4 regions of the Acinetobacter sp. NIPH 817 genome follow, and region 1 is predicted to be linked to each of the others. Evidence: predicted binding sites of a transcription regulator. Region 1 holds the regulator's gene; each other region holds the start of a gene.

Region 1 (4,355 bases):
GTAAAAACTCTTTAGTTCCGTACACCACACCCCAGAAGTTAATCCCAACAATCCACTCTAAATCTTCGTAGGTTGCACCTTCGACAGTTGAGCCTAACGCAACACCAGCATTGTTAAAAATCAGGTTAACAGAACCATGATCTTGTACAGTTTCTTGTGCCCACTGCTTTACAGCTTCACGATCCGACACATCAAGCTTTTTGGTAGTAACCGTAATATTGCTGTACGGTTTTAAAAGCTCGACAGTTTGTTGTAATCCTTTTTCATTAATATCACTCAACGAAAGATGGCAGCCCTGTTTTGCCAAAAGAATTGCTAGCTGTTGCCCAATGCCAGAACCTGCGCCCGTAATTGCAGCGACTTTGTTTTTAAAATTTTTCATTGTCCATCCTTTGTTTTTCGATATTTGCACAACCGGTTCATTGCATGTGCAGTTCAGACATCTTCAATATAATTTTGACAATATCCATTGTCAATATAGTACACTGTAATTTCAGATAGAATGGCACAATTCTTCTGAGGGCTTTATCATAGTAAGCATATTTGGCCAAAACCTATAAATTAGGAAACCATTCTTTAGGAAACGACTTATTTATGGCGACTAACGACTCAACCAGTAAAAAGAAAACAAAAAGTGTGAGTAAAGAACGTCAGTTCAAAGGGTTATCTCTATCTGAACGTAAAGAGGCGCGCCGTGAAAAATTGATTGAAGCAGGTATTGCGACCTACGGAACACTCGGTTTTTTTTCCGTGACGGTAAAAGATGTATGCCAAGAGGCAAAACTCACAGAACGTTATTTTTATGAATCATTTAAAAAGAGTGAAGATTTATTCCAAACAATCTTTTTAAAAATGATTGAAGAATTACAGCAGAACTTAATGCAAGCCGTGATTAAAGCTACCCCCGATCCAGAAAAAATGGTCGATGCTGGTTTAAGAGCACTGCTGACAACATTAAAAGACGACCCAAGATTAGCTCGTATTGTCTATGTCGACGCAGTTTTGGTACAAGAGTTACATAATCAGGCCACTATTCAAGAAACACTTGCGCAATTTGATCGCATGATTCAAGCCTTTGTTATGCTGACCATGCCGCAAATTCAACACCACGAAAATGAGCTTTCTTTAATCGCAACTGGTTTGAATGGATACGTCACTCAAATTGCGATTCGATGGGTCATGGGAGGGTTTGAACAGTCTCTTGAGCAGGTTTTAACCGCATGCCGTATCGTTTTCTTATCTTTATTAGCGCAAGTTTCAAAATAATATTAAAGTTTTTTGACAGACATAAATACGCTAAACCAGTTAAGCTATTCAAGTGATAACCTATTGAATGATTTTAAGAAAATTAAAGCTTTCATGTCACAATTTGGTCATACCTTTGCCTTGGTTTTGTCACAAATTATTGCTAAATTTAATTTTATAGACTTTTCTGCAATGAAATTGTCATAATTAATCTTTGTAATAAGCCTGTCATAACTACAAAACGGTTCACCGTTAAATCTATAGGATATTGCGCTGTGAAAGATGACTATATTTTAATTGTCGATGATGAGCTTCCTATTCGCGAAATGATCCATACTTCTTTGGACATGGCAGGCTTTCAGTGTTTACAGGCAGAAGATGCCAAACAGGCTCATCAAATTATCGTCGACCAACGTCCGGCGCTTATCTTGCTTGATTGGATGTTACCTGGAGGCGTAAGTGGTGTCGATTTATGTCGCCGCTTAAAACGCGATGAGAACTTAGCAGAAATTCCAGTGATTATGTTGACTGCTCGCGGAGAAGAAGACCACAAAGTACAAGGTCTTGACGCAGGTGCAGATGACTACATGACTAAGCCTTTTTCAACACGTGAACTGGTTTCACGTATCAAGGCAGTTCTGCGTCGTGCTAATGCATTAAGTGGCGAAAAAACTATTGATGCCAATGGCTTAATTCTTGATCCTGTAAGCCAACGTGTTAGCTTTGGCAACAGCATTTTAGATATGGGTCCAACTGAATATCGCTTACTTGCATTTTTTATGACCCATCCAGAGCGTGCATATACACGTGCCCAGTTGCTCGATCAGGTGTGGGGCGGTAATGTATATATCGAAGACCGCACTATCGATGTGCACATTCGCCGTTTGCGTAAAGTTTTAGAACCTTTTGGTGTAGACCGATTTGTTCAGACTGTGCGTGGAACTGGCTACCGTTTCTCAACACGTGCAGATTTAGCCGCAGGTTAACCAAGATTTATGTATGAACCCTACCCCGTCCCCGAACAGGTACGTGAACAAAAGCTTTCCCGCTACAGTAGTTTATGGACGTTCGCCAAACAAGATTTACGGCTCTTATTATTTTTTCTAATTATTGCCGGTTTAGTCGGTTTAGGCCTTGGGTATTTCTGGAGCTGTATTTTTATCGCCTTCGTGGTGTTTTTTACACTCCAGTTGCGTTCTTTATATCTGGTCAATGACTGGATTGCGAATAAACCTTATGACGTTCCTCCAAATCTTAATGGGATTTGGGGGGCATTATTATTTAATGTCTACCGTGCTCAGCGCCAAGAACGAATTGTTCAGGCGGAAATGGTCGGTTTAATTGATCGAGCTCAGTCTTCGTTAGTTGCGCTTGCTGAAGCCGTTGTTTTAATTGATGACCAACATCAAATCGAATGGTGGAACCCTGCTGCCGAACGCTTGCTAGGGATCAGCCCTCTCGATCGTGGTCGTAACTTATTAACGATTTTACGTCAGCCGACCTTTATTGAATATTTTAACAATATTGATCAGGCACCCGACGGGATTAAGCTTCACTCAAATTTTGATGATGACCGATATGTACAGGTTAAGCTCACACGATTTGGTGGAGAAAGTCGCTTATTGGTGGCTTACGACGTGACTCGTATGCACAACCTTGAGCAAATGCGTAAAGACTTCGTCGATAATATTTCGCATGAACTTCGTACGCCATTAACGGTGCTCAGTGGTTATATCGAAACCTTTACCGATCAGGAAGATATTAGCCCACGCTGGAAACGTGCATTTGATCAGATGCAATCACAAACCAAGCGTATGAATGCGTTGGTCAATGATTTACTACTGTTATCGAATTTAGAAAATAATAAGAAAATCGCAAAAAACCAGATTATTGAAATGCCGAGTTTAATGAATCAATTGTTTGATGATGCTCAGGCCTACAATGCCGATTATGGACACACGCTCAATTTACACATTGATAGCCACTGTGACCTGATTGGTTCAGACATGGAAATTGCCAGTGCGTTTAGTAATTTAATTACCAATGCTATCAAGTACACACCAAAAGGCGGAACTATTACCATCGGTTGGCATGATGATGGTGAACATGCTTACTTTAGTGTGCAAGACACAGGCATTGGAATTAACCCTAAACATTTGCCACGACTAACTGAACGCTTCTATCGTGTTGACAGTGACCGTAGTCGCCAAACAGGTGGTACAGGTTTAGGTCTTGCGATTGTAAAACACGTGCTGATGCAACACGGCGCGTATTTAGATGTGCAGTCTAAAGAAAACGAAGGATCAACATTTACCGCAGTTTTTCCGAAAGAAAGACTATATAACATGACCTAAAATTATCCTTTGTACATATAAAAAGCCGACTTATGAAAAGTCGGCTTTTTTGTATTAGTTAAACCAATTTACTTAAAAGTAGAGCAATACGATTTGCTCTGGTTTTTCTCTATGACATTTAAAAAGTTAGTGGCAAACGTATTGCTCTGGCGTAATGCATCGCGGTGATCTCCGCCATCAATCGTTTGATATATAGTTGGTTTTTTTAATTTACATAGCTGCTGATAATAAGCAGATGTGCCTCTAGGGTCGACTAAATGATCTTTAGAACCCTGAACAATCATTAATGGTACGGTAGGAACCATATTTTCAATGGACTGTTGTTTTAGATAAGCCAAAAGAGGTTTTAAGTCTGCATCGGCTTTAAATATGCTCGCAGGAGATTTCTTCATATCAGATTGAAGTTCAGACAAACAGCGACTGCGTGCCTGAGTTAGCACAGTGTTCATTTCCGAACTGACTAAGTTTTCAGGAACAATGCTTGGTTCAGCTGCTTGTGCTCCTAATAACACAATCGGGAAAAAAGCAGCCACACTAGGTTCTGGGTTCGGATTAGTTTTCACATATTCCGCAATACCTTCATATTGATAACCGCCTGGCGCAAGAGCGATGGCCCCTTTTAAATCTAGTTCAGGTGCATCGTTTTGACCATAGGCAGACACTGCAATTGCCGCAGCTCCGCCTTGACTGTGCCCCATCACCAACCATTGTTTATTAAAATTTTTGGGCTTAAGCAAATGTAATGCACGCACTGCA
Region 2 (4,355 bases), on a different contig from region 1:
TGTAATGGGCCTACGCTCGCCGATTCATACTTTAGCCCGCTTAATCAATCCTTTTAATGCTAAAGCCACCTTACAAGCGATATTCCATCCAGCTTATAGAACCTCTCATCAACATAGTGCACTGCGCTTAGGCTATCAAAATAGTGCTGTGATTAAGGGTGAAGGCGGTGAATTTGAGCGAAATCCAGACGCCAAAACTCTCATTTGTGGCATTAAAAATGGTGAACTTTATGAACACGAGTTACCAAAACTCACGCCTGAACGTAGTCCAACTGAAGAAGAGTTAGATTTAGCAACTTTTAAAGCAGTATGGTTAGGTCAACAGCACCATGAATATGGAGAAATGGCAGTAACAGAAACCATCGGAATCGCGCTATATACGATGGGCGTTGTTGCTAGTTTTGAAGAGGCAATGCAGAAAGCAAAAGTATTATGGGAAACAAGAAATTTAGGGCTAAAAGATAAAATTTAGTTCATACAGCCTTATACGCCATGTCTCTTCGATATGGTTACATAGAGGCAATACTTACTTTTCAAAGATGAAAAGTAACAAAAATCTTGCGTCGAGCAAACAGTACGTTCTTGTACTGTTGCTCAACAGGCGACATCCATGTCGCCCACGCGATAGCAAATGCTAATACGATTTATTTTTTTATTCTAAAATGCTGTTTTAAACAAAACGAATTGGTTTAAATTCTGGCTCATGTTTGTGATGATCATCTTCACAAACCTCACCCTCTTCTTTCGTACCGCGGTCAATATAACCACTACGCTGCTCTTCTGGTAAGTTCTTTAGCTCCCAAGCGATTACAGCTTGCATACAAGTTTCACGCTGCTCTTTTGTTAAAACAACGCCATTTGGCCATTTACCAATTTCTACTGCTGTTTTTAAACGCTCTACAATCTCAGGGTTTAAAATAGATAGCATTTGTTCAATATTCATGATTCATCTCTTTGGAAAGATTCAAAATCTTGGTTCCAACCAAGTTTGGTACGGCAGGCCATATAAAAATCATAACCTGGTGGATGCAATAAACTTAGTTTAAATGGATGTTTGCGGATGTGTAAACTATCTCCAACATTGAGCGATATGCTATGTTGACCATCTGCACTCACCATCGGTAACACCCGATTTTCGCGAATAACAATCTTAATTTCGCTTTGTCCACCGACTACGATAGGACGTGATGACAATGTGTGGGGATGCATTGGAACTAATGCAATCGCATCCATACTTGGATGTAAAATTGGTCCACCACCTGACAACGCATAAGCCGTTGATCCAGTTGGAGTCGAAACAATTAAACCGTCACTATGCTGGCGATAAACATACTGGCCATCAATGTTGAGTTCAAAGTCAATCATGTGGACCGACTTACCCGAATGCAAAACGACATCATTTAAAGCAATGGCATCATAAATGACTTCGCCATTTGTTCGCACTTCCATTTCAAGTAAGAAACGGCGATCAAGTTGAAAATGCCCTTGAAGCACTTGGTCAAGTTTAAAAATCGCTTCTGACGGTTTGATATCGGTTAGAAAACCTAATCTCCCACGGTTGATACCAATAACAGGTGTATTGTAACGAACCAAAGCTCTTGCCGCATGGAGTAAAGAACCATCTCCGCCTACTACAATAACTAAATCAGCAACTTCACCTAATAAATGACGGCTTACTACCTGTGCATGATCATAAGGCACTAATTCAGCAGTTTCCTGATCAAAAATGGGGTTTAAACCTAGGTTCAATAAATGATCATGAATTAAACATAGTGTTTCTACAACTGATGATTTATCTGGTCGACCGATTAACCCGACGTTTCTGAAGGATTTATGTGAAATTTGCACGAATGAGTAAGCTCCGCTGCGATACTTGCCTATAATAACATTAACCTGATTAATTTAAAAAAACATAACTACAAGATGCTGTAAAATTCAATCTAAGTTTTCCAATTATTCACAGTTTTATCATTGCAAATTGATGACAAGCTATCGCATCATTACAGGCATTGTTAGGGTTTTATCTCATTTTTATGAAGTTTGAACGTGGTATCGGTTTCTTTGCACTAATCTTTTCCATTTTGGTCATTGGTGCTTTTATTGCTCTTAGTATCTATCTGATTCGTTTAGATAATATTATCCGTGAAAAATTTGAAGGACAACGGTGGGATATTCCTGCCAAAGTGTTTGCACGACCTCTGGAAATTTATAACAACGCACCTATTTCCCAAGCAAATTTCACTCAAGAATTGAAGCTACTGGGTTACAAAACTTCAAGTAATTATGACAAATCGGGAAGTTATGTTGCTCAAGGCAGCAACATGTATATTCACACACGTGGTTTTGACTACGGCGACAGTGTTGAACCTGAACAAGTCTTAGAGTTAAGTTTTGCAAATGATCAAGTTGTTGAAGTTCGAAGTACTAAACCTTCTTCAACTGGCGTTGCACGCTTAGAACCGTTACTCATTGGAGGAATTTATCCTCAACACAATGAAGACCGTGTACTCATTAAATTGAATAATGTCCCTAAACCACTCATTGAAGCTTTAATTTCTACAGAAGACCGCAATTTTTATCATCATCATGGTATTTCAATTCGCGGTACGGCTCGTGCACTAGTGAGTAATATCACGGGTGGAAAGCGTCAAGGTGGCTCAACCCTGACTCAACAATTAGTTAAAAACTTCTATCTCACACCTGAGCGTACATTAAAACGTAAAGTTAATGAGGCTTTAATGGCTTTGCTCATCGAGCTGCATTACAGCAAAGATGAAATTTTAGAAGCCTATTTAAATGAAGTGAATCTGGGCCAAAACGGTAGCTACTCAATTAATGGCTATGGTTTGGCTTCACAATTTTATTTTGGTTTACCATTACGTGAGCTTAGTGTTGCTCAACAAGCTTATTTAGTAGGTTTGGTACAAGGTCCTTCTTTATATAATCCTTGGAAAAACCCTGAAGGTGCAAAAAAACGCCGCGATACCGTATTAAATAATATGCGTGTGATGGGTTATTTAACTCAAGCCGAATATGAAGATGAAATTGCACGTCCTTTAAATGTATTAAGCAAACCAAGTTTAGGGCCTGCAAAATTCCCAGACTTTTTAGATATTGTACGTCGTCAATTGCGTACAGAATATCAAGAAAGTGATTTAACCAATCAGGGCTTACGTATTTTTACGACCTTAGACCCAATTACTCAAACTCAAGTTCAAAATGCATTTAAAGCTTCAGTAGACCGCTTAGCAAACAGCAACCCAGCACGTTTGAAAAACCTCCAAGGTGCTGTACTGATTGCGCATCCTGAAAATGGTGAGCTTGTTGCAGCAGTTGGCTCTACACAAGACTTTACTGGTTTTAACCGTGCTTTAGATGCAAAACGCCAAGTCGGTTCTTTATTGAAACCTGTAATTTATTTAAGTGCGATTGAATCTGGACGTTATAACTGGGCAAGCCAAATTGAAGATGCTCCAATCAGTGTTCCTGTAGACGGCGGTAAAAGCTGGACACCTAAAAACTATAGTGGTGGTGGACATGGTGTAGTAAGTCTGAGCGAAGCATTAGCAAACTCATATAACCTTTCTGCTGTACGTTTGGGTCAAGAGTTTGGTTTATCAACATTTAGCAATAATCTAAGAAAGTTTGGTGTTGAATCAACGATTCCTGCCTACCCTTCTATTTTCCTTGGGGCAGTCAATATGTCACCAATGGAAGTGCTCGGGATTTATGAGAACTTCGCTACAGGCGGTTTTAAATATCCAACTCGTGCAATTCGATCTGTGGTAGATGCGAATGGTCGTTTACTTGACCGTTATGGCCTGAATGTTCAACAAACGATTGATCCGGCTGTTGGCTATATCATGAACTATGGTTTACAACAGGTCATGTCTTCGGGTACTGGTCGTTCAGCCTACAGTAGCTTATCTCCAGCTTTAAAATTGGCAGGTAAATCAGGTACGACTAACGATACACGTGACTCATGGTTTGCAGGTTATTCGGGTAACCATGTCGCTGTAGTATGGTTAGGTTTAGATGACAATAAAGTAACTGGTTTAACTGGTTCATCTGGTGCATTGCCAGTATGGACTAACGTGATGAAACAGTTACGCCAAACTCCTGTGAATATACGTCAACCAGACACTGTACAGTGGCAGTGGATTGATCGTGCAACAGGTGATTTATCTGCTCAGGCTTGTGATGGCGCTATGTATATTCCGATGCTAACCCATACGGTTCCGCACCGTGCTACTCCATGTGGAGCACCTTATTATCAAGTTGATCCAACATATACGCCACAAAGTGATAACACAACGCCTGACTCTCAGGATGATAATACCGACAGTTATATTCGT
Region 3 (4,355 bases), on a different contig from region 1:
ACGTAGTTTGTCTTTCTTCCACTGTCTCGCATCGGCAGACATATGGACTGTGACTCTAAAACCCAGTTTGGCGCTCATAATGCCGATAGAAAGCCCAAGGTTGCCTGTAGAACCTACTGCAATTTGATACTTAGAAAAAAACGTTCGAAATGCGTCTTGGTCGAGTTTAGTGTAATCGTCTTCAAACTTGAGAAGCCCTGCCTCAATCGCCAATTTTTCAGCGTGAGCCAAGACTTCATAAATACCACCACGCGCTTTAATTGAACCAGAAATAGGTAAATGACTATCTTTTTTTAGCCAGAATGCTCCACTCAGTTGCACTTTTTGTGTTGAAGAAAGTGCTTGCTGCATTTTCGGAATTTCAACGATATCTGATTCAATTTTTCCATGTTGTGCTTGAGTTTCAGGAAACACTTTTGCTAAATAAGGCGCAAAACGCGCTAGTCTTGCTTCCGCGTCACTTACGTCCTCGGCTGTGAGTCCAACTTTTTCTAAAGCTTCTATTAAAGGATAGCGATGAGGTGTAAACCAAAATATCTCTTGATAGGTTTGCAGTGTCTCAATAAGTGGAAATTGCTGTTTTAGCTGATCTATTTGAACCGCATCCATAATCTATCCTGATCTCAAAGTTTTAAGCCCAGCTTTTAAAGCTGCTTGATGCTATATAACGACTTGTTAATTTATAATTGAATGTACATGAAAATAGACTGAACTTAAAAAAGAAACAAATAAAAAAGCCACTGTGTACAGTGGCTTTAATGTTTTAAATGCTTTTATACAAACTGTAAGAATAACCAGTACAAACCGCCTGATAAACAGATTGTTGCAGGAAGTGTAAATACCCATGCAGATAAAATTGTTTTAACTGTATTGAAGTTTAAGCCTGATCTATTCGCGACCATGGTACCTGCAACAGCACTATTTAAAACGTGTGTTGTTGAAACAGGCATACCTAAACCATCAGCAGCAGCAATTGTACTCATTGCTACAAGCTCAGCAGACATCCCCTGACCATAAGTCATATGATGCTTACCAATACGCTCACCTACAGTCACAACAATACGTTTCCAACCTACCATGGTGCCTAAGCCAAGTGCCAAAGCAACTGCTACTTTCACCCAAGTTGGAATGTATTGTAAGAATGAATCTAAGCTACTACGGTATTCTTTCACAAGTTTTTCTTGTGACTGATCCATTTTTGGTAATGCATTCGCTTTATCCAAACGCTTAAACGAGGTTGTACTTAAATACATGTCATTACGAATTTCGCTAATTGCAGCTTCTGGAATGTCTTTTAAGTTGTTATAGCTAGAAACTCGCTCACCCAAGTGGTCAGTCATGCTTGCCAATGCAGGCACTACTTCTGGAGTTTGCTCTTTAGTTTGAATATATTTAGTCAGAATAACACGCGCTTTTTCATCGGTTAATTCTGGCTGATTTTGATTCAAAAATACGGCAGTTTGAGAAGAAAGCTGATGGAATGATTGAACTTGTTGTGTATCAAGGTTTTTATTTAATGAATAAGCCAACGGCACCAGACCAACCAAAATCAGCATGATGAGACCCATACCTTTTTGACCGTCATTAGAACCATGTGCAAAACTTACACCTGTACAGGTAAAGATTAAAATTGCACGAATGATTGCTGGTGGTGGTTTATTACCTTCTGGCGGTTGGAATAATTCTAATTGGCGTTTAAAAACAGTTTTAACCAACAAGAAAACAATCGCTGCAAAAGCAAAACCAATTAAAGGCGAAAATAATAATGCCTTACCGACTTTAATCACCTGATCCATATCAACACCACTGGTGGTTACGCCAGTCGATGCACTCAACAGATGGTTCATAATGCCCACACCCAAGATTGAACCAATCAAGGTATGAGAACTAGAAGCAGGAATACCCAAGAACCAAGTACCTAAGTTCCAGAGAATTGCAGCAATAAGGAGCGCAAAAACCATTGCGAAACCTGCACCGCTACCCATGTTCATAATCAGTTCAACAGGCAACAATGCAATAATGCCGTAAGCGACTGCGCCGCTTGCAACCATTACCCCAAGAAAATTACAAAAACCTGCCCACATGACTGCAACTGGTGCAGGTAAAGCATTGGTGTAAATCACTGTTGCTACTGCATTTGCAGTATCGTGGAAGCCATTTACAAACTCAAAGCCTAAAGCAATCAAGAGTGCAGTAGATAAAAGGATAACCGAATAAAGACTCAAAGGTGGTACATGTGCTAAATCAGCACTCACCTGAAATCCAATATAAATAAGTGTTGCAACAATAATCGTCAGAAACACCGGCATAAAAAACTTAGGTGTCGGGACATGCACATTCGTCGATTTGACTTGCAGGTTTGCCGCAAGTTTTGAATCCGAAACAGGGGGTAGATTAGAATTCATGCAGACGGTAAGAGGATAAAAAAATCCTCTGTATTCTTAAATTAAATTATGACAATTATATGACAAAGCAGCGCCTGATGAAGTCAATTTTTCATATTTTGACCTCATTTGATGCACCTTTCCTCTATAAAATTTATTTTTTTATTAAAATACAATAATTTAAATCAATTTACATCTTCCTTATTTATGACTATTTTTAAAGCAAAAATATATAAAAAATCACTCGAATGCTTGTTTTTTAAACAGAACAATTGTCATAAAACGGAATATTGGAGATGAAATATTTCAATATCATGATCATTTTATGAATATTTGATGAAAAAACAGTCTTCATTTGTCATAAAAGCCGTTTTTTAATGAATCTATTACAAGTGAATGACGGGTCGTTATAGCTCATCAAATGCGCAACTATTCTGTTACAATAGCGCGGCATTTTTAAATTTGTACAATATCGGGGTTTTATATGTCCACGCTTGCCACCCTAAAAGCGCTTCTTGCCAAACGCATTCTGATTATTGATGGTGCGATGGGTACCATGATTCAACGCCATAAACTAGAAGAAGCCGACTACCGTGGTGAGCGTTTTGCGGATTGGGCACATGACCTAAAAGGTAACAATGACCTTCTTGTGCTGACTCAACCCGAAATCATTCAAGGTATTCATGAAGCTTATCTTGATGCAGGCGCAGACATTATTGAAACAAACAGCTTTAACGGCACACGTGTTTCCATGTCTGACTACCACATGGAAGATCTTGTTCCAGAGATTAACCTTGAAGCAGCACGTTTAGCTAAAGCAGCTTGTGAAAAATATTCAACTCCTGATAAACCGCGTTTTGTGGCAGGTGTACTCGGTCCAACATCGCGTACCTGTTCAATTTCACCGAATGTAAATGACCCTGCTTTTCGTAACATTACTTTTGATGAACTAAAAGAAAACTATATTGAGGCAACTCATGCGCTGATTGAAGGCGGTGCAGATATCATTCTGATTGAAACCGTTTTTGATACATTAAACTGTAAAGCTGCAATTTTTGCGGTGAAAGAAGTCTTTAAACAAATTGGTCATGAATTACCACTCATGATTTCAGGGACCATTACCGATGCCTCAGGCCGTACCTTAACAGGTCAAACTGCCGAAGCGTTCTGGAACTCTGTACGCCATGGTGACTTACTTTCAATTGGTTTTAACTGTGCACTTGGTGCAGATGCTATGCGTCCTCACGTTAAAACCGTGTCTGATGTTGCTGATACTTTTATTTCTGCTCATCCAAATGCTGGCTTACCAAACGCATTTGGTGAATATGATGAAACACCTGAACAAACTGCGGCCTTCTTAAAAGAATTTGCAGAAAGTGGTTTGATCAATATTACCGGCGGTTGCTGTGGTACGACACCAGACCATATTCGTGCTATTGCCAATGCTGTAAAAGACATTGCACCACGTCAAATTCCTGAAACTAAGCCAGCTTGCCGCTTAAGTGGTTTAGAACCATTTAATATTTATGATGACTCATTGTTCGTTAACGTGGGTGAACGTACTAACGTTACTGGTTCAAAAAAATTCTTACGCTTAATTCGTGAAGAAAACTTTGCAGAAGCTTTGGAAGTTGCACAGCAACAAGTGGAAGCTGGCGCTCAGATTATCGACATTAACATGGATGAAGGGATGCTCGATTCGCAAAATGCGATGGTACACTTCTTAAACCTTGTAGCCTCTGAGCCAGATATTTCACGTGTGCCTATCATGATTGACTCATCGAAATGGGAAATCATTGAAGCAGGCTTAAAATGTGTACAAGGTAAACCTGTTGTTAACTCGATTTCGTTAAAAGAAGGTTATGACGAGTTTGTCGAAAAAGCTCGCCTGTGTCGCCAATATGGTGCTGCGATTATTGTGATGGCCTTTGACGAAACAGGTCAGGCCGACACTGCTGAGCGTAAACGCGA
Region 4 (4,355 bases), on a different contig from region 1:
TTAATAGGCTCAATAATGAATAGTATGAAACCTCTAACATAGCAAACTCATGTCATTCATTACGAAAAATTTTCTATATAAAAGCATTAAGTATGTGAAAGATTATTATTTTTTACACTAAGCAGGTGCTTTATTAACCTTTTTATAATCGGAGGAGTTAAAATAGTTTACAATCATTTGCGCACTTTTATCGGATACAACCTTAGCTTGTTTCATTTTTGCTGAATAAGGGTTGGCAAGCATACAGCTAGGAAGCAAAGTATTAGCAAGTGGTGGAAACTTTTCTCTTCCTCCCAAAGTAATTCTTTCAATAAAACTAGCCAACCACATAATATATTCTCCTTTATTTTTATATGTTGGCATTAAACTGATATCGAGTTTAGCTGAACATTCATTTGCTGGCTTATTTAAACATTCTTCAAAATCAATAAAGTTATATTTTAATTTATATGAAGTATCTTTTATCTCTTGTCGGATCATACTAACTAAGCGATTCAAGTGTTCAATAATATCTTCTGAGAAAAGCTTTTCTTCTTCAGATTTTTTATAAATGCTTTCAGCAACGAGTAAAAACTGTGACATTCTCTATTTCCTTTTAATCTTGTCTCCGATGAATCATCAGATCCTTTAAGGAAGTATGATGAACATAACATTGCTATATGTAAGAGGGTTAGACTAAAAAGTAACTACAATAGTAAAAGTGAAAGTTGCATGCGAAACGTATCACACGAATTAAACATATAGCCAAATATAACTCGTAAGAATGGGGTTAAATTAATATATTTCGAAATAACTTAAATAAAAAAAACCCATCTCAATTTTAGAAATGGGTTACAAAAATAAAAAACTATCAAACGCAGCAATTTAAGGACCATATAATAGAAGTTAAAACATGCAAAATCAATACATCTTTCAATTGAAGTGTAAAATAAGATTACTTTTAACGTGCTTATATTTTACAGCTTAAAAGAAAAAGCCCATTTCCGTCTAAATTAAAATGGGCCCAGTGAATTCCACTTAATCCTAAAAACAAAAACTGTGATAATTATCACGTTTTGTGTTTTTGATAATGTCATTGCTCATCCCCTTTTTCATTGACCTAATTTCAAACTTCATTTGTCTATTTAGCAAATGAAAAGGCTATAAGATCTCATCTTTTGCTAAAATTTTTTATATCTGATCACCTCAATCAGCAGCATATTTTTATATCTTCAATAAAAGTTAAAAGTGAATTAAAAAGAATCAAATTCTAAAAAAATATATATAATTTCTCTTAAGTTTATGTTTTTATTTGATTTTTATAAATTATTGATATCTAAAGTTTTTATTTGTTTTATGAACAAATTATCACCCAAAATGACATTTGAGTAATTAATAATCATTGAAATATTGGTAATAAACCTTATATTGAGTACAGGTTCATACCTTTAACTGAGGAAACGCTCATGAATAAATTTATGGTTGCAGTCTTTACTGGCATGGTGAGCATTGCTGGTTTAAGCGTTCAAGCTGCAACGCCTGAGCAAGAATGTCAGAAATTGCAAGACGACTATAATTTGATTTATGCATCAAAAGGCTTTTGTTTCAAAGATCCTGATGCTAAAGAAAAATATGGTAATGAAAACTGTCATACGACAAAACCAAAGTTTTCTGACAAAGAGCAACAACGTCTTGATGCTATTAAAGAGCGTCAGAAAGAATTGAAATGTAAATAATTTTAAAGGAATAATACATGGCATACGATGATCAAAATATCTTCGCAAAAATTTTACGCAATGAACTTCCAGCGATAAAAATCTATGAAGATGATCAAGTTCTAGCTTTTATGGATATTATGCCTCAAGCCGATGGTCATACATTAGTTATTCCAAAAACACCTGCTGTAACGCTACTTGATTTACCCCCAGAAGCAGCTGCATATACCATCCAAATTGTTCAGAAAATTGCGAAAGCAATGGAAAAAGCCCTCAATTTGGAAGGTATCGTATTGATGCAACTTTCTGGAGCAGCCGCAGGACAAACTGTTCCGCATGTTCATTTTCACCTTATTCCTACAAATGTGCATCAACTTGGAAGACATGCTGTAGAGTTAGGCAATCAAGAAAAAATTAAAGCTTTAGCTGAGAAAATTAAAGCAGCTCTTTGATTTTTAATCTATTAAAGCGGAGTTTTTACTCCGCTTTTTTTCGTCTAAAAACTATAAAAACCTAAAATAATTAATTTATTTCTAAATTTTAATCGTCATAAAACTGTCATTTATTTTTCACGCCCTTGTCACAAAGTTTACCGATACTGCTTAGCAAGTTGGTGAGCTTTTGTAACTTTTTGTACATAAGTCAACTACAAAATAAATAGTTAACTAGGCATACGCCATTTTTAAATACCTTTTGGAGAAATCTCAATGAAGAAATTGCTACTCGCTGCCGCAGTTGCAACTTTGAGCATAAAAGCGGTGCAAGCAGCGCCAACTTTGTATGGCAAACTAAATGTTTCTATTAACCAAGTTGATAATAAAAATTTCGATGGTAAAAGTGATGTTACCGAAGTTAACTCAAACTCTTCTCGCATTGGGGTAAAAGGCGAAGAGAAATTAACTGACAAGTTATCTGCTGTTTATTTAGCTGAATGGGCAATTTCTACTGATGGTTCAGGTTCTGATACTGACCTGAGCGCTCGTAACCGTTTCATCGGTTTAAAAACTGAAGGTGTTGGTACTTTAAAAGTAGGTAAATACGACTCTTACTTTAAGACTGCTGCTGGTGGTAACCAAGACATCTTTAATGACGATACACGTTTAGATATTACCAATATCATGTACGGTGAAAACCGCTTAGATAACGTAGTTGGTTTTGAACTAGACCCTAAATTATTAGCTGGTTTAACTTTCAACATTATGGCTCAGACTGGTGAAAGCACCTCTGACAGCAAACAAGGTGAAACTGGTAAAGACAGCAAGAATGACAGCTTTGACTCTGTGTCTACTGCACTTGGCTATGAAAACAAAGACCTTGGTTTAGCAGTAGCTGCTGCTGGTGACTTTGGTATTAAAGGTAAATATGCGGCTTACGGTCTGAAAGATGTTTATACAGATGCTTACCGTGTAACTGGTTCTTATGACATCGCAAAATCAGGTTTTGTTGTAGGTGCTTTATGGCAACACGCTGAACCTACTGATGAATTGACTGCATATGGTCAATCATATAAATCAGATGGTTCAATCGATAAAGCTGGTAAAGCTTACCGTGGTTTAGAGGAACAAGCATATGCAGTAACAGCTGCTTATAAAATTCCTAACACTAAACTTAAAGTGAAAGCAGAATATGCTTCTGCTGAAACACAAGTAAGTGGTCAAGCAGATCGTAAAATTGATTTGTACGGTTTAGGTCTTGATTACCAAATCAATAAACAAGCTCGCTTCTACGGTATCGTTGCTCAACAAAAACGCGACTGGTTGAATGATGACGACAAGCAAACTGTTGTAGGTACTGGTATCGAATATAACTTCTAATTAGTTATCTTTGATTCATATCTAAAATAAAAGGGCTAATGCCCTTTTATTTTATTGTTCAGATTAAAAAAGCCGATATACAAATTATCGGCTTTTTTTAACTTTGTAGCTTACTTTAAGAAACCACTTACAAGATTCATGACGTTTTGAATGTCTTGGTTTGCTTCTTGATGATCGGTACTGTCACCCTGAGGTGTTAATGAGTCAATGACTTGAGGTAAGACCGAAGCAATTGCACCGTAAACTTGCTCTTTTGGAGCTTGAGCCTGCTGGGCAACTTGCTCAATATCTGTTGGGTTAAATAGACTTTGTAATTGCTGGGTAGGAACTTCACTATTACTTTGATTTGGATCAACCCAGCTTTGAACTTGGTTACCTAAACCCGCACCTTTTAACTTTTCTAAAGCAGCCTGCAAACCACCTTGTTGTTGAACCCAACCTAAGATTAAAGGTACAACTGCAATTAATAAACTTTGTACGCCACCACTTGCTTGAGGTGCGTTATTATTATTTCCAGTCACTTGACCTAATACAGAACCTAGTACGCCTCCAAGGCCACCTTGAGCGCCAGAAGAAGTATTGCCCCCCATTTGTCCGAGTACTGAACCTAAAATTCCACCTAAACCACCTTGACCTGATGCTTGCTGGTTCCCACCTAAAGCCTGCTGAGCCAAAATTTCTACAATGTTGCTTAAATTTGTCATGTAAAACTCTTATGTATGGTTTATACACGAGCATACGCGGGTTCTTGTTAAGACAGCAAAAGCCAAATTGTTAAATTTTGAAAGAGATTTCGTGGTCTCTTACCAGCGAAATTTATTCCAGTTTTCCGGGTTCGCCCAAAACT

What was found. Region 1 encodes PhoB, which activates phosphate uptake and scavenging genes when phosphate is short. Its sites were predicted from a motif close to TGTCATNAANCTGTCATAA; they were not measured.
Region 2: a site for PhoB is predicted at 1,969-1,987, ahead of F968_RS05865 (NAD(+) kinase). Genes of this name have one in related genera too.
Region 3: a site for PhoB is predicted at 2,452-2,470, ahead of F968_RS13925 (inorganic phosphate transporter). Genes of this name have one in related genera too.
Region 4: a site for PhoB is predicted at 2,240-2,258, ahead of F968_RS09575 (porin). Genes of this name have one in related genera too.

The regions. Positions count from the first base shown of each region.
Region 1 is NZ_KB849419.1:381,960-386,314, forward strand. It holds gene F968_RS03145 (SDR family NAD(P)-dependent oxidoreductase) at 1-382, opposite strand, end outside; gene F968_RS03150 (TetR/AcrR family transcriptional regulator) at 595-1,266, shown strand; gene phoB (phosphate regulon transcriptional regulator PhoB) at 1,521-2,231, shown strand; gene phoR (phosphate regulon sensor histidine kinase PhoR) at 2,241-3,599, shown strand; gene F968_RS03165 (alpha/beta fold hydrolase) at 3,668-4,355, opposite strand, start outside.
Region 2 is NZ_KB849420.1:456,092-460,446, reverse strand. It holds gene F968_RS05875 (glycosyl transferase family protein) at 1-472, shown strand, start outside; gene F968_RS05870 (YeaC family protein) at 671-943, opposite strand; gene F968_RS05865 (NAD(+) kinase) at 940-1,848, opposite strand; gene mrcB (penicillin-binding protein 1B) at 2,034-4,355, shown strand, end outside.
Region 3 is NZ_KB849420.1:2,172,262-2,176,616, forward strand. It holds gene F968_RS13920 (D-serine ammonia-lyase) at 1-609, opposite strand, end outside; gene F968_RS13925 (inorganic phosphate transporter) at 774-2,405, opposite strand; gene metH (methionine synthase) at 2,869-4,355, shown strand, end outside.
Region 4 is NZ_KB849420.1:1,259,128-1,263,482, forward strand. It holds gene F968_RS09560 (hypothetical protein) at 118-582, opposite strand; gene F968_RS09565 (YARHG domain-containing protein) at 1,446-1,715, shown strand; gene F968_RS09570 (HIT family protein) at 1,733-2,146, shown strand; gene F968_RS09575 (porin) at 2,402-3,508, shown strand; gene F968_RS09580 (YidB family protein) at 3,619-4,212, opposite strand; gene F968_RS09585 (DUF6231 family protein) at 4,312-4,355, opposite strand, start outside.